Regions from separate parts of the Streptomyces sp. NPDC057682 genome, predicted to be linked through region 2. Evidence: riboswitches for the same ligand, from Rfam matches in the RefSeq annotation. Region 2 holds a riboswitch; the other holds the start of a gene.
The links. Region 2 has a riboswitch for S-adenosylmethionine ahead of thrC (threonine synthase). Riboswitches for the same ligand answer to the same signal wherever they lie in the genome.
Positions count from the first base shown of each region.

Region 1 (5,130 bases), on a different contig from region 2:
TGCGCGCCGAGCGCAACCGGTGGACCTCGGCGGACGGCACGGTGCAGTTGCGCAACGGGCGGGACGGGCGCTGGTATCCGTTCCGCAAGGAGGGCGGCCGCTGGGTTCCGGCGGGGCCCTCGGACGAGGATCCGGCGGCGGCGTGGGCGGACGCGGCAGCCACCGACGCGGTGGACGTCTGAGCGGAGGGCCGGCGACGGGCGGGGCCGTGCGGTGCGGCCCCCGCCCGTCGTCGCGTTCCGCCCCTGAGTTCAACTGGATGTCACCGGCCGTTGAGGCACGGCGCGGAACCTGACGGGCGAAACGTTCCTTGCCCCTCAGGAGGCCCCATGTCCGCGCGTGTTGTCCGTCGATCCCTGGCCGCCGGGCTGCCGCTCGCCCTGCTCGGCACCGTGTGTGCCGCGGGCACCGCGACCGGCGCGCAGGACCGCCACCACCGCCCCGGCACCACCGCCCGGGTCACGGCGAGCGCCACGCTCGGCGCCGTCCCGCTCGGCGGCTTCAGCAACGCCCTGCTGCCCGGGACGGTCGACGACGACCGCGGGGTCCTGCTCGGCGGCATCGGCAGCGACATCTACCCGGCGGGGCGCACGGGCGAGTACTGGACCGTCACGGACCGGGGCCCCAACGGCCAGATCAAGGTCGGCGGCAGCAAGCGTCGTACCTTCCCGGTGCCCGGGTTCGACCCGGCGATCGTCCGGATCCGGGTGACGGGCGGGCAGGTCGAGGTGGTGCGCTCGATCCCCCTGACCACGCGGTCGGGCGCCCCCGTCACCGGACTGCCGAACCAGTCCGGGCGCGACGAGGCGCCGTACACCTACGACGCGGGCACGCCGCTCCCGTACAACCCGAACGGGCTGGACACCGAGGGGATCGTGCGGGCGGCGGACGGATCGTTCTGGCTGGTGGACGAGTACGGGCCGTCACTCGTGCACGTATCGGAGCGGGGGCGGGTGCTGACCCGCTACGTTCCCGAGGGGCTGGATCTGCGGGGCGCCGACTACCCCGTGGTGGAGGCGCTGCCCGGCATCCTGCTGCACCGGAAGGTCAACCGGGGCTTCGAGGGGCTGGCACTGCTGCCCGGCGGCGATCTGGTGATGGCGGTCCAGAGCCCGCTCTCTCTCCCCGACCAGGACGCGGGCGAGTCCTCGCGCAACATCCGGCTGCTGCGGTTCTCGACGAAGAAGAAGGCCGTCACCGCCGAGTACGCCTACCGCTTCGACCCGGTGGACGTCGTGGACCCGGGCGAGGACGACACCTCGGAGCTGAAGGTCTCGTCCGTCGTCGCGATCGGCCGCGACACCCTGCTCGTCGAGGAGCGCACCGACCGCACGGCACGCCTGCACCGCGTCACGCTGCCGCGCGGCGCCGGGATCCTGGGGTCGCGCTGGGACGCCCCGGCCTCCTCCCCGTCGTACGAGGAGCTGGCGGACCCGGCGGCCTCCGGCGTCCCGGTGCTCCGCAAGAGCCTGGTCGTCGACCTCGGGACGGTGCCGGGCGTGCCCGGCAAGATCGAGGGGGTGGCGGTGACCGGCCGCAGCACCCTGGCCCTCGTCAACGACAACGACTTCGGGATGACGGACGGGGCCGGCGCCTTCGACGCGCACGGGCGGCTGGTCGACTCCGGGATCAGGACGACCGTGACGACCGTCGAACTGCCGCGCCCGCTGGCACACTGACGCTCCGTCGTACTCCTCGGGCCGCCGGGTTCCCCGCCCGGCGGCCCGCTCGCGTCCGCGCGCCCCGTTTTCGCGCCGCGCCGTCTTCCGCCGCCCGCGCCACGCCCGTACGGTGGGCGCGCACACCGCCCGGCCGGACATCGGACGCAGGGGTCCGTTCAACGGACGTGTGTGCGAGCCGTGTTCCTCCGTCCCCCCACCTCCAGGAGTACACACATGGACCGCAGAAGGATCATCCAGGGCACCGCGGCCACCGTCGCCGCGGCGCTGCTTCCCTCGTCCGTCCGGGCCAGCGCGGCCGAGGCCGGCGACACGGACTATCCGACGGCGCACTGGGCCCCGGCGTCGACCTCCAACTACACGGTCTCCTCCCGCCCTTCGGCGTATCCCGTCCAGTACGTGATCATCCATGTCACCCAGGAGACGTTCTCCGACGCCGTGGCCATCTTCCAGAACCCGGCGAAACAGGTGTCCGCGCACTACGTGGTGCGCTCCTCGGACGGCTACATCGACCAGTGCGTCCGGGAGAAGAACATCGCCTGGCACGCGGGAAACTGGGACTACAACACCCGCAGCATCGGCATCGAGCACGAGGGGTACGTGGACCAGCCCTCGTACTTCACCAACGCCCTGTACGAGAAGTCGGCCCTGCTGACCGCCTCGATCTGCGACCGCTACGGCATCCCCAAGGACCGTGCGCACATCCTGGCCCACTCCGAGGTGCCGGGCTCCGACCACACGGACCCGGGAAGCCACTGGGACTGGGTGCGCTACATCCGGCTGGTCAACCTGCTGAGCGCGGGCTGAGCCGGTCGCGCGCATTCCTCAACACCCCCTCGCCGCACGGGAACCGACCACCTGTCGAGACAGCGGCGACGGTGTCCTTGACGGCGCCACCGGGCGGGCCGAGACTGACGGGGACGGTCACGACTGTCAGCGCCGCGCGCACGGGCTCCCCGTCCGCGCGGTCATCGGCCCCGGCCCGCTGACGCGCAACCCTTCGGCCGCGATGGGGTGCTCCGGGTGACGACCGGGTCCTGTCGGCGCGACAGGACAAGCGCGGCCCCGCCTCCCGCGGGCGCCCCGACGGCAGGACCGGTGGGAAGTGCCCAGGAACGGATTGACGAGGCGTCTGCACATCGACCTGCTGCGCGTCGCCAGCGCCTCGTAGGCGCCCGCGCCCCCGGGTCCGCCCGGCCCGCCGCCGTCCCGGCCGGCCGGACCGCCGCCCACCGCCCCGCACCCGCCGGTCCGCTCCCCGAACGGACGGCCTCCGGCCGGTCCCCAGCGCCCCCGCACACCCCCGCGCGGGCGCGGTCGCCCTTTCCTCGTCCCGCCGCCCAGAACGCGGCGGCGGCTCCGTCGTTCCTCCAGGGATCCCACAGGAGAGTCATGCCCGAAACAGTCCCGCGCGGCCTCGGTACGACCGGAACGCCCCCGCGTACCCCCGCGCCCACCATCTCCCCCGCCCGCGCGCTGGGTCTGCGCCCCCCGTCGGGGATTCCCTCACCGCGCTTCCACAGCCGGATCGGCGTCGGTCTCGCGGGCGGCTTCTATCCCGCCCCTCACCGCTACGAACTCTTCCTGTCCGCCGGCTGTCCGCGCTCACTGCGCGTCTCGATCACCCTGGACCTGCTCGGCCCGGATCAGAACGTCACCACCACCCTGCTGACGCACCCGGCCGCCTCCCCGGACGGCTTCGCCTCGCTGCGCGCCGCGTACGAGGCGACGGTGCACCACTACGACGGCCCGCTGACCGTCCCCGCGCTGCGCGACCGGTGGAGCGGACGCATCGTCAGCAACCACACCCCGGACATCCTGCGTGATCTCGCGGAGCTGGTGTCCGGCCAGGGGGCCGACCGCCCCGGCACACTCACCCCTTCCGCCCTGGCCCCCGACATCGAGGCGCTCCGCGAGCTCCTGGAGCTCGGTCTCGCCGAGGCCGGCGGACGGGCGGCCGTGCTCGGCGCGCTGGAGCGCCGGCTCCCGCTGCGGCCGTACGCGCTGGGCGACGCACTCACGGCCGCCGACGTCGACCTCTGGACGGCCCTCGTCCAGCCGGGCGCCTCCGGTGCGCCGGGGGCGTACCCCCGGCTCCAGGCGTACGTCCGCCGGCTCGGCGGGCATCCGGCGTTCCGGCGGGCGTACGGGGCCCTGCTCGCCGCCGCCTGAACGGTCCGTCAGCCGCTCTCGGCCGCCGAGGGATAGCGGACGAAGAGGACGCCCTCCACCGCGCCGTCGGGCGCGCCGTAGACATGGGGCACGTCGGCCCGCCACCGGACGCTCGCACCGGGACCGACGGTGCGGGTGGCGTCCGGCGGGCCGACGACGGCGGTGCCGCTCAGGACCATCAGGCTCTCCCGCGTGCCGGGGACATGGGCCCGGGACTCCTGGACGCCGCCCGCGCGGATACTGACGCGGAAGACATCGGTGACGGCCGATCCGTCCTCGTCCTCGTAGCGCTCCAGCAGGACGGCGGTGACCGCGCTGCCGGACACGCCGGTGCGGACGGGGCCGGGGCCGGCCGTCGCGGGCGGGTCGCCCAGGGCGGCGCTGAGGGGCAGGCCGAGCGCGGTGGTCAGCGCGTACAGCGTCTCCAGGGTGGGGTTGCGGGTGCCGCTCTCCAGCTCGGAGAGCGTCCCCTTCCCCACGCCGGACCGGCGGGCCAGCTCCGACAGGGACAGCTCCCGCTCGCGCCGCAGCGCCCGGAGCCTGCGCCCCACGTCCTCGTTCAGCCCCATCGGCCCGCATCCGCTCCGCAGTTCCCGGTTGACGGGCGTCGGCCCGCCTCTCTAGTGTTCCACAAACAGAACGTTCCGTATACGGAACGCCTGTCGGCGCCCCTGCCGGGCCCGGCCCCCTCCCCACCAGGAAAGCGGCTCACTCATGCTCGCGCTCGCCCGTATCCGCTCGGCCGCGCCGCCCTCGGCCGTGACCGCCGGACTGATCGCCGTCATGGTCGGGGTCACCAGCTCCGCCGCCCTGGTCTTCACCGCCGCGAAGGCGGCCGGTGCCGACGAGCGCGCACTCTCCTCGTGGATGCTCGCCCTCGGCATCGGGCTCGCCTGCACCAGCATCGGCCTGTCGCTGCGCTTCCGCGCACCCGTCGTGACCGCCTGGTCGACGCCCGGGGCCGCGTTGCTGACGACCGGCCTGAGCGGGGTGTCGATGCCGCAGGCCATCGGCGCGTTCGTCTTCTCCGGACTGCTGATCCTCGTCAGCGGCGTGACGGGGTGGTTCAGCCGGCTGATGAGCCGGATCCCCGTGCCGCTGGCGGCCGCCCTGCTGGCCGGAGTGCTGTTCCGGTTCGGCACCGGGCTGTTCAGCACGATGCACGGCAGCTTCGCGGTCGCGTTCCCCATGTTCGTCGCCTATCTGCTGGCCCGCCGGCTGCTGCCCCGGTACGCGGTGCTGGTGGCGCTCGCCGCGGGGGTGGCGGCCACCGTGTTCA
Region 1 covers NZ_JBHVIN010000005.1:271,595-276,724, reverse strand. The annotation lists gene ACFVDM_RS11040 (SWF or SNF family helicase) at 1-182, shown strand, start outside; gene ACFVDM_RS11035 (esterase-like activity of phytase family protein) at 330-1,679, shown strand; gene ACFVDM_RS11030 (N-acetylmuramoyl-L-alanine amidase) at 1,896-2,486, shown strand; SAM riboswitch class IV at 2,602-2,745, shown strand; gene ACFVDM_RS11025 (putative leader peptide) at 2,785-2,850, shown strand; gene ACFVDM_RS11020 (glutathione S-transferase C-terminal domain-containing protein) at 3,072-3,851, shown strand; gene ACFVDM_RS11015 (helix-turn-helix domain-containing protein) at 3,860-4,420, opposite strand; gene ACFVDM_RS11010 (benzoate/H(+) symporter BenE family transporter) at 4,566-5,130, shown strand, end outside.
Region 1: linked by a shared signal. The riboswitch ahead of ACFVDM_RS11025 (putative leader peptide) and the one ahead of thrC (threonine synthase) in region 2 are both predicted to bind S-adenosylmethionine.

Region 2 (5,130 bases):
TCCGCCGTGCCGTACGCCTCGTTGACGCCGTCGGCGACGCGGCGCACCTCCTCGGTGTACTCCCGGTAGACGGCCAGGTCCTGGCGGGAGGGGTAGGCGAACGCGATGTGGACGACGCGGCCGCGCCATTCGGGCCGGGCGTCGAGCAGGGCGCGGTAGGCGTGCAGTCCGCGGACGATGTTCTTCGACAGCTCCGTACGGTCCACGCGGACGATCGTCTTCCGGCCGGGGCCCACCTGCTCGCGCAGGGCCGCCATCCGCTCGTCCACGTCCGGTTCGTGCGACCGGCGGCGCAGGAAGTCGCCGTCGGCGCCCAGCCCGTGCACCCCGACGCGGGTGCGTCCGGTGCCGCCGAGGAGGTCCGTGCAGCAGGCGAGGAACGCGTCGGCCCAGCGGCGGGTCAGGAACGCCGCCCGGTCCGCCCCGAGGATGCCGCGCAGCAGCTGCTCGGCGATGTCGTCGGGCAGCAGCCGGAAGTAGTCGACGGGCGCCCACGGGGTGTGCGAGAAGTGCCCGATCCGCAGATCGGGGCGGAGCGCCCGGAGCATGCCGGGGACCAGGGCCAGGTGGTAGTCCTGCACGAGGACCGCCGCGCCCGGCCCGGCCTCCTCGGCGAGCGCGTCGGCGAAGGCCCGGTTGTAGGCCTCGTAGGACGCCCACTGCCGCCGGAACTCCGCGTCGAAGACGGGCTCGACGGGCGTCTGGTAGAGCAGGTGGTGGATGAACCAGAGGACCGAGTTGGCGATGCCGTTGTACGCGTCGGCGTGCACGTCCGCGTCGATGTCGAGCATCCGGACGCCCGGCTCGGCCGCCCCTCTGCGGACCGCCTCGCGGTCGCCGTCGCCCAGGGCGGCGCAGACCCAGACCTTGTCGTCGACGGCGCTCAGCCCGGAGACGAGACCGCCGCCGCCGCGCTTGGCGTCGAGCGAGCCGTCGTCACGGAGCGTGTACGAGACCGGGCCGCGGTTGGACGCGACGAGGACCTGGGCAGCGGGCTGCGGGGCGTGCTCGGAGACCATGTTGCGGAATCTAGCCCGATCACGAACCGCCCAAACGTGCGAAGTCAGGCCGCGCGGCCTGAAACGTACTCCTCGATCTCGCGCATCGGCGGCCGTTCCTCGGTGTCCACCGGATAGGTGTGCGGGACGAAGCCGTGCTCGCCGCGTTCGAACTGGGTCAGATGGGGGCGGACCAGATGGCCCCGGGAGAGCCGCAGCTGCGCGGTCCGGTAGATCGCGGCGGCCATCCGGCCGAGCGCCTGGCCGTCCTGGTGGCGGTGGCGGCGGACCCCGACGTCCACCTGCGCGAGGGCGTCCAGGCCCACGGTGTGCAGGGCGTCGACCAGCAGGCCCAGCTCCACCCCGTAACCGACCGGGAACGGCAGCCGCTCCAGCAGGGAGCGCCGCACCGCGTACTCGCCGCCCAGCGGCTGGACGAAACCGGCCAGCTGCGGCCAGTGCAGGTTGAGCAGCGGGCGCGCCACCATCTCCGTGACCCGGCCGCCCTGGCCCGCGGTGTCCCCGAACGGGCGGTCGTACATCGCCTTGACGAACTGCACCGACGGATCGGTCAGCAGCGGTCCGACGATGCCCGAGACGAAGTCCGCGGAGAACTCCCTCAGGTCCGCGTCCACGAAGCAGACGATGTCCCCGCCGGTCACCAGGAGTGACCGCCACAGCACCTCGCCCTTGCCGGGGACGGCCGGCAGACGCGGCAGGATCGCGTCCCGGTGGATCACCCGGGCGCCCGCCCGGCGGGCCACCTCGGCGGTGGCGTCCGTCGAACCGGAGTCGATCACCACCAGCTCGTCGACCAGCCGGACCTTCTCCATCAGCTCGCGCCGGACCGTCGCGACGATGTCACCGACGGTCTCCGCCTCGTTCAGCGCGGGCAGCACCACGCTGACGCTCCCGCCGTGCGGGTCCCCGGCCCCCAGACCGGCCCTGGCGGCCAGCAGACGGTCCAGCGGACGGTCGGCGGCCGACCAGGAACGCCTGGCCAGCCAGCGTTCGACCTCTTCCAGCACGGTCGGCACTCCCTGTATGTGATCCATCTCGCGGACCGGACGACTATCTCAACCCTCCGGTGCTTCGGTTACAGTCTTGAACAACGCAGATGGCCATCGCATGCCGGGGTCCGTCCGCCGATAAACGCCCGGATCCATGGTGCGCCCATGATCCGGTGCCACAGCGCTCATCCAGAGGGACAGAGGGAACGGCCCGTTGAAGTCCCGGCAACCCTCCTGCCGACCGCGAGGTTCGGTGGGGAAGGTGCCAATTCCGTCTCGTGGCGAAACGCGCCATGAGGAAGATGAGGAGAAAGGGCCTCGCCATCATGGCTGTTGAGACTGTCGCAGTTCACACCGATTCCTCCCCGGACCTGGGTCCCGCCGCCGCGCTTTCCTGCCGCGAATGCGGCGAGCGATTCGCCCTCGGCCCGATCTTCGCCTGCGCGTCCTGTTTCGGGCCGCTCGAAGTGGCGTACGACCTCCCGAGCGGCTCTCCCGAGGAGCTGAAGAAGCGCATCGAGGCCGGTCCGGACAACATCTGGCGTTACGCGCCGCTGCTGCCGGTGCCCGCCGACGTCGCCGAGAAGCCCAACCTCAACCCCGGCTTCACCAAGCTGGTCAAGGCCGACAACCTCGCCCGCGAGCTGGGCGTCACCGGCGGCCTGTACGTCAAGGACGACTCCGGCAACCCGACGCACTCCTTCAAGGACCGCGTCGTCGCGATCGCCGTCGAGGCCGCCCGCGCCTTCGGCTTCACCACCCTGTCCTGCTCCTCCACCGGCAACCTGGCCGGCGCCGTCGGCGCCGCCGCCGCCCGCGCCGGCCTGCGTTCCTGCGTCTTCATCCCGCACGACCTGGAGCAGGGCAAGGTCGTCATGGCCGCGGTGTACGGCGGCGAGCTGGTCGGCATCGAGGGCAACTACGACGACGTCAACCGCTTCTGCTCCGAGCTCATCGGCGACCCGCTGGGCGAGGGCTGGGGCTTCGTCAACGTCAACCTGCGCCCGTACTACGGCGAGGGCTCCAAGACCCTGGCGTACGAGATCTGCGAGCAGCTCGGCTGGCGGCTGCCCGACCAGATCGTCATCCCGATCGCGTCCGGCTCCCAGCTGACCAAGATCGACAAGGGGCTGCGCGAGCTGATCAAGCTCGGGCTGGTCGAGGACAAGCCGTACAAGATCTTCGGTGCCCAGGCCGAGGGCTGCTCCCCGGTCTCCGCCGCCTTCAAGGCCGGCCACGACGTGGTCCGCCCGCAGAAGCCGAACACGATCGCCAAGTCCCTCGCGATCGGCAACCCGGCCGACGGCCCGTACGTCCTGGACATCGCCCGCCGCACCGGCGGCGCGGTGGAGGACGTGAACGACGAGCAGATCGTCGACGCGATCAAGCTGCTGGCCCGCACCGAGGGCATCTTCGCCGAGACCGCGGGCGGCGTGACCGTCGGCGTGACGAAGAAGCTCATCGAGGACGGCCTGCTCGACCCGGCGCTCACCACCGTCGTCCTGAACACCGGGGACGGCCTCAAGACCCTGGACGCGGTGGCCGAGACCTCTCAGGCGACGGCCACGATCCGGCCGAACCTCGACGCGTTCCGCGCGGCCGGACTCGCCGGTAACTGAGTAGCTTTCGATCACCCGAGACTTCAGGAAGGGCACACCATGAGCGTCAAGGTCCGCATCCCCACCATCCTCCGTACCTACACCGGCGGCCAGGCCGAGGTCCCCGCGGAGGGTGCCGTCCTCTCCGAGGTGATCGAGTCCCTGGAGAAGAACCACCCGGGCATCGCCGCCCGCGTCCTGGACGACCAGGGCAAGCTCCGCCGCTTCGTCAACGTGTACGTCAACGACGACGACGTCCGCTTCGAGGGCGGCCTGGACACGGCCACCCCGGACGGCGCCGGCATCTCGATCATCCCCGCCGTCGCCGGCGGCTGCTGATCCCCGGGCCGCTCCGGGCGGCCCGACTCCACCGCGTCACCGGTATTGCCCCCTCCGCGAGAGAAGCGGAGGGGGCAATTCTGCATGGTTGAGCGCGGTAGAGTGTGGGAAGTCCCCTCCGCTGCCCGTGCCGCCCGCATACGAGAATGCGCCCGGCCACGACAAGATGCAGCCAAAGTGTTCGAGCAGCTTGCGCCATAAGTGGCCTTTGCCTGGCCCGACTTGCCCTGGAATCTCATGAATTCCCCATATTCGGGCGATCGGGGCTGCTCAGAATTCTCGTCTGATTGACCTGTTGCAGAGGGCAGTTGGGCAGATACATTCAGCCGCGGTCGACGCGTTCCGGCGCACGCACCCTCTCCTGACGGAGGGTGGGTTCTGACCCGGGTCCGCGAAGTGCGGTCCTGTGAAAGGGCCAGTAATAGGGGAGTTAGGCATGGCTCAGGGCACCGTCAAGTGGTTCAACGCGGAGAAGGGGTACGGCTTCATCGCGGTCGACGGTGGTGCGGATGTTTTCGTCCACTACAGCGCGATCCAGATGGACGGGTACCGCACCCTCGAAGAGGGTCAGCGAGTTGAGTTCGAGATCTCGCAGGGCCAGAAGGGGCCGCAGGCGGACATGGTCAAGCTCGCCGTCGGCTGAGCCCGGCCGGACACGACGCAGTCGGTCAACGACGCCACTCAGGCACGGAGGGCCCGGACCCAGGGGAAGCATCCCCGGGTACGGGCCCTCCGCGCGTGTGCGTCCACCTGCCCGGCCGCCCCTCCCGTCGCCCCCGGCCGCCCCTCCGGTTGTCCACACTCCGGAGGGAGGCGCTTGCACTCAAGGGGGTCGAGTGCTAATCATTGGGCTTAGCACTCTCCAGGTGAGAGTGACAGAACTTGGACCGGGCCGGTGAGGCCCGCAGGTCCGGTGGGGCAAGGAACCACCGGCACGCAGGCCGTCCGTCGCGGGCGCCACTCGGTCCGGAGCAATCCACCCCTGTCCGGGAGGACCACTTCACATGGCCAAGATCATCGCGTTCGACGAGGAGGCCCGGCGCGGTCTCGAGCGCGGCATGAACCAGCTCGCCGACGCCGTCAAGGTCACCCTTGGCCCCAAGGGTCGCAACGTCGTCCTCGAGAAGAAGTGGGGCGCCCCCACGATCACCAACGATGGTGTGTCCATCGCCAAGGAGATCGAGC
Region 2 covers NZ_JBHVIN010000029.1:42,281-47,410, reverse strand. The annotation lists gene ACFVDM_RS36870 (trehalose-6-phosphate synthase) at 1-1,019, opposite strand, end outside; gene ACFVDM_RS36865 (glucosyl-3-phosphoglycerate synthase) at 1,064-2,026, opposite strand; SAM riboswitch class I at 2,191-2,317, shown strand; gene thrC (threonine synthase) at 2,335-3,627, shown strand; gene ACFVDM_RS36855 (MoaD/ThiS family protein) at 3,667-3,945, shown strand; gene ACFVDM_RS36850 (cold-shock protein) at 4,382-4,588, shown strand; gene groL (chaperonin GroEL) at 4,950-5,130, shown strand, end outside.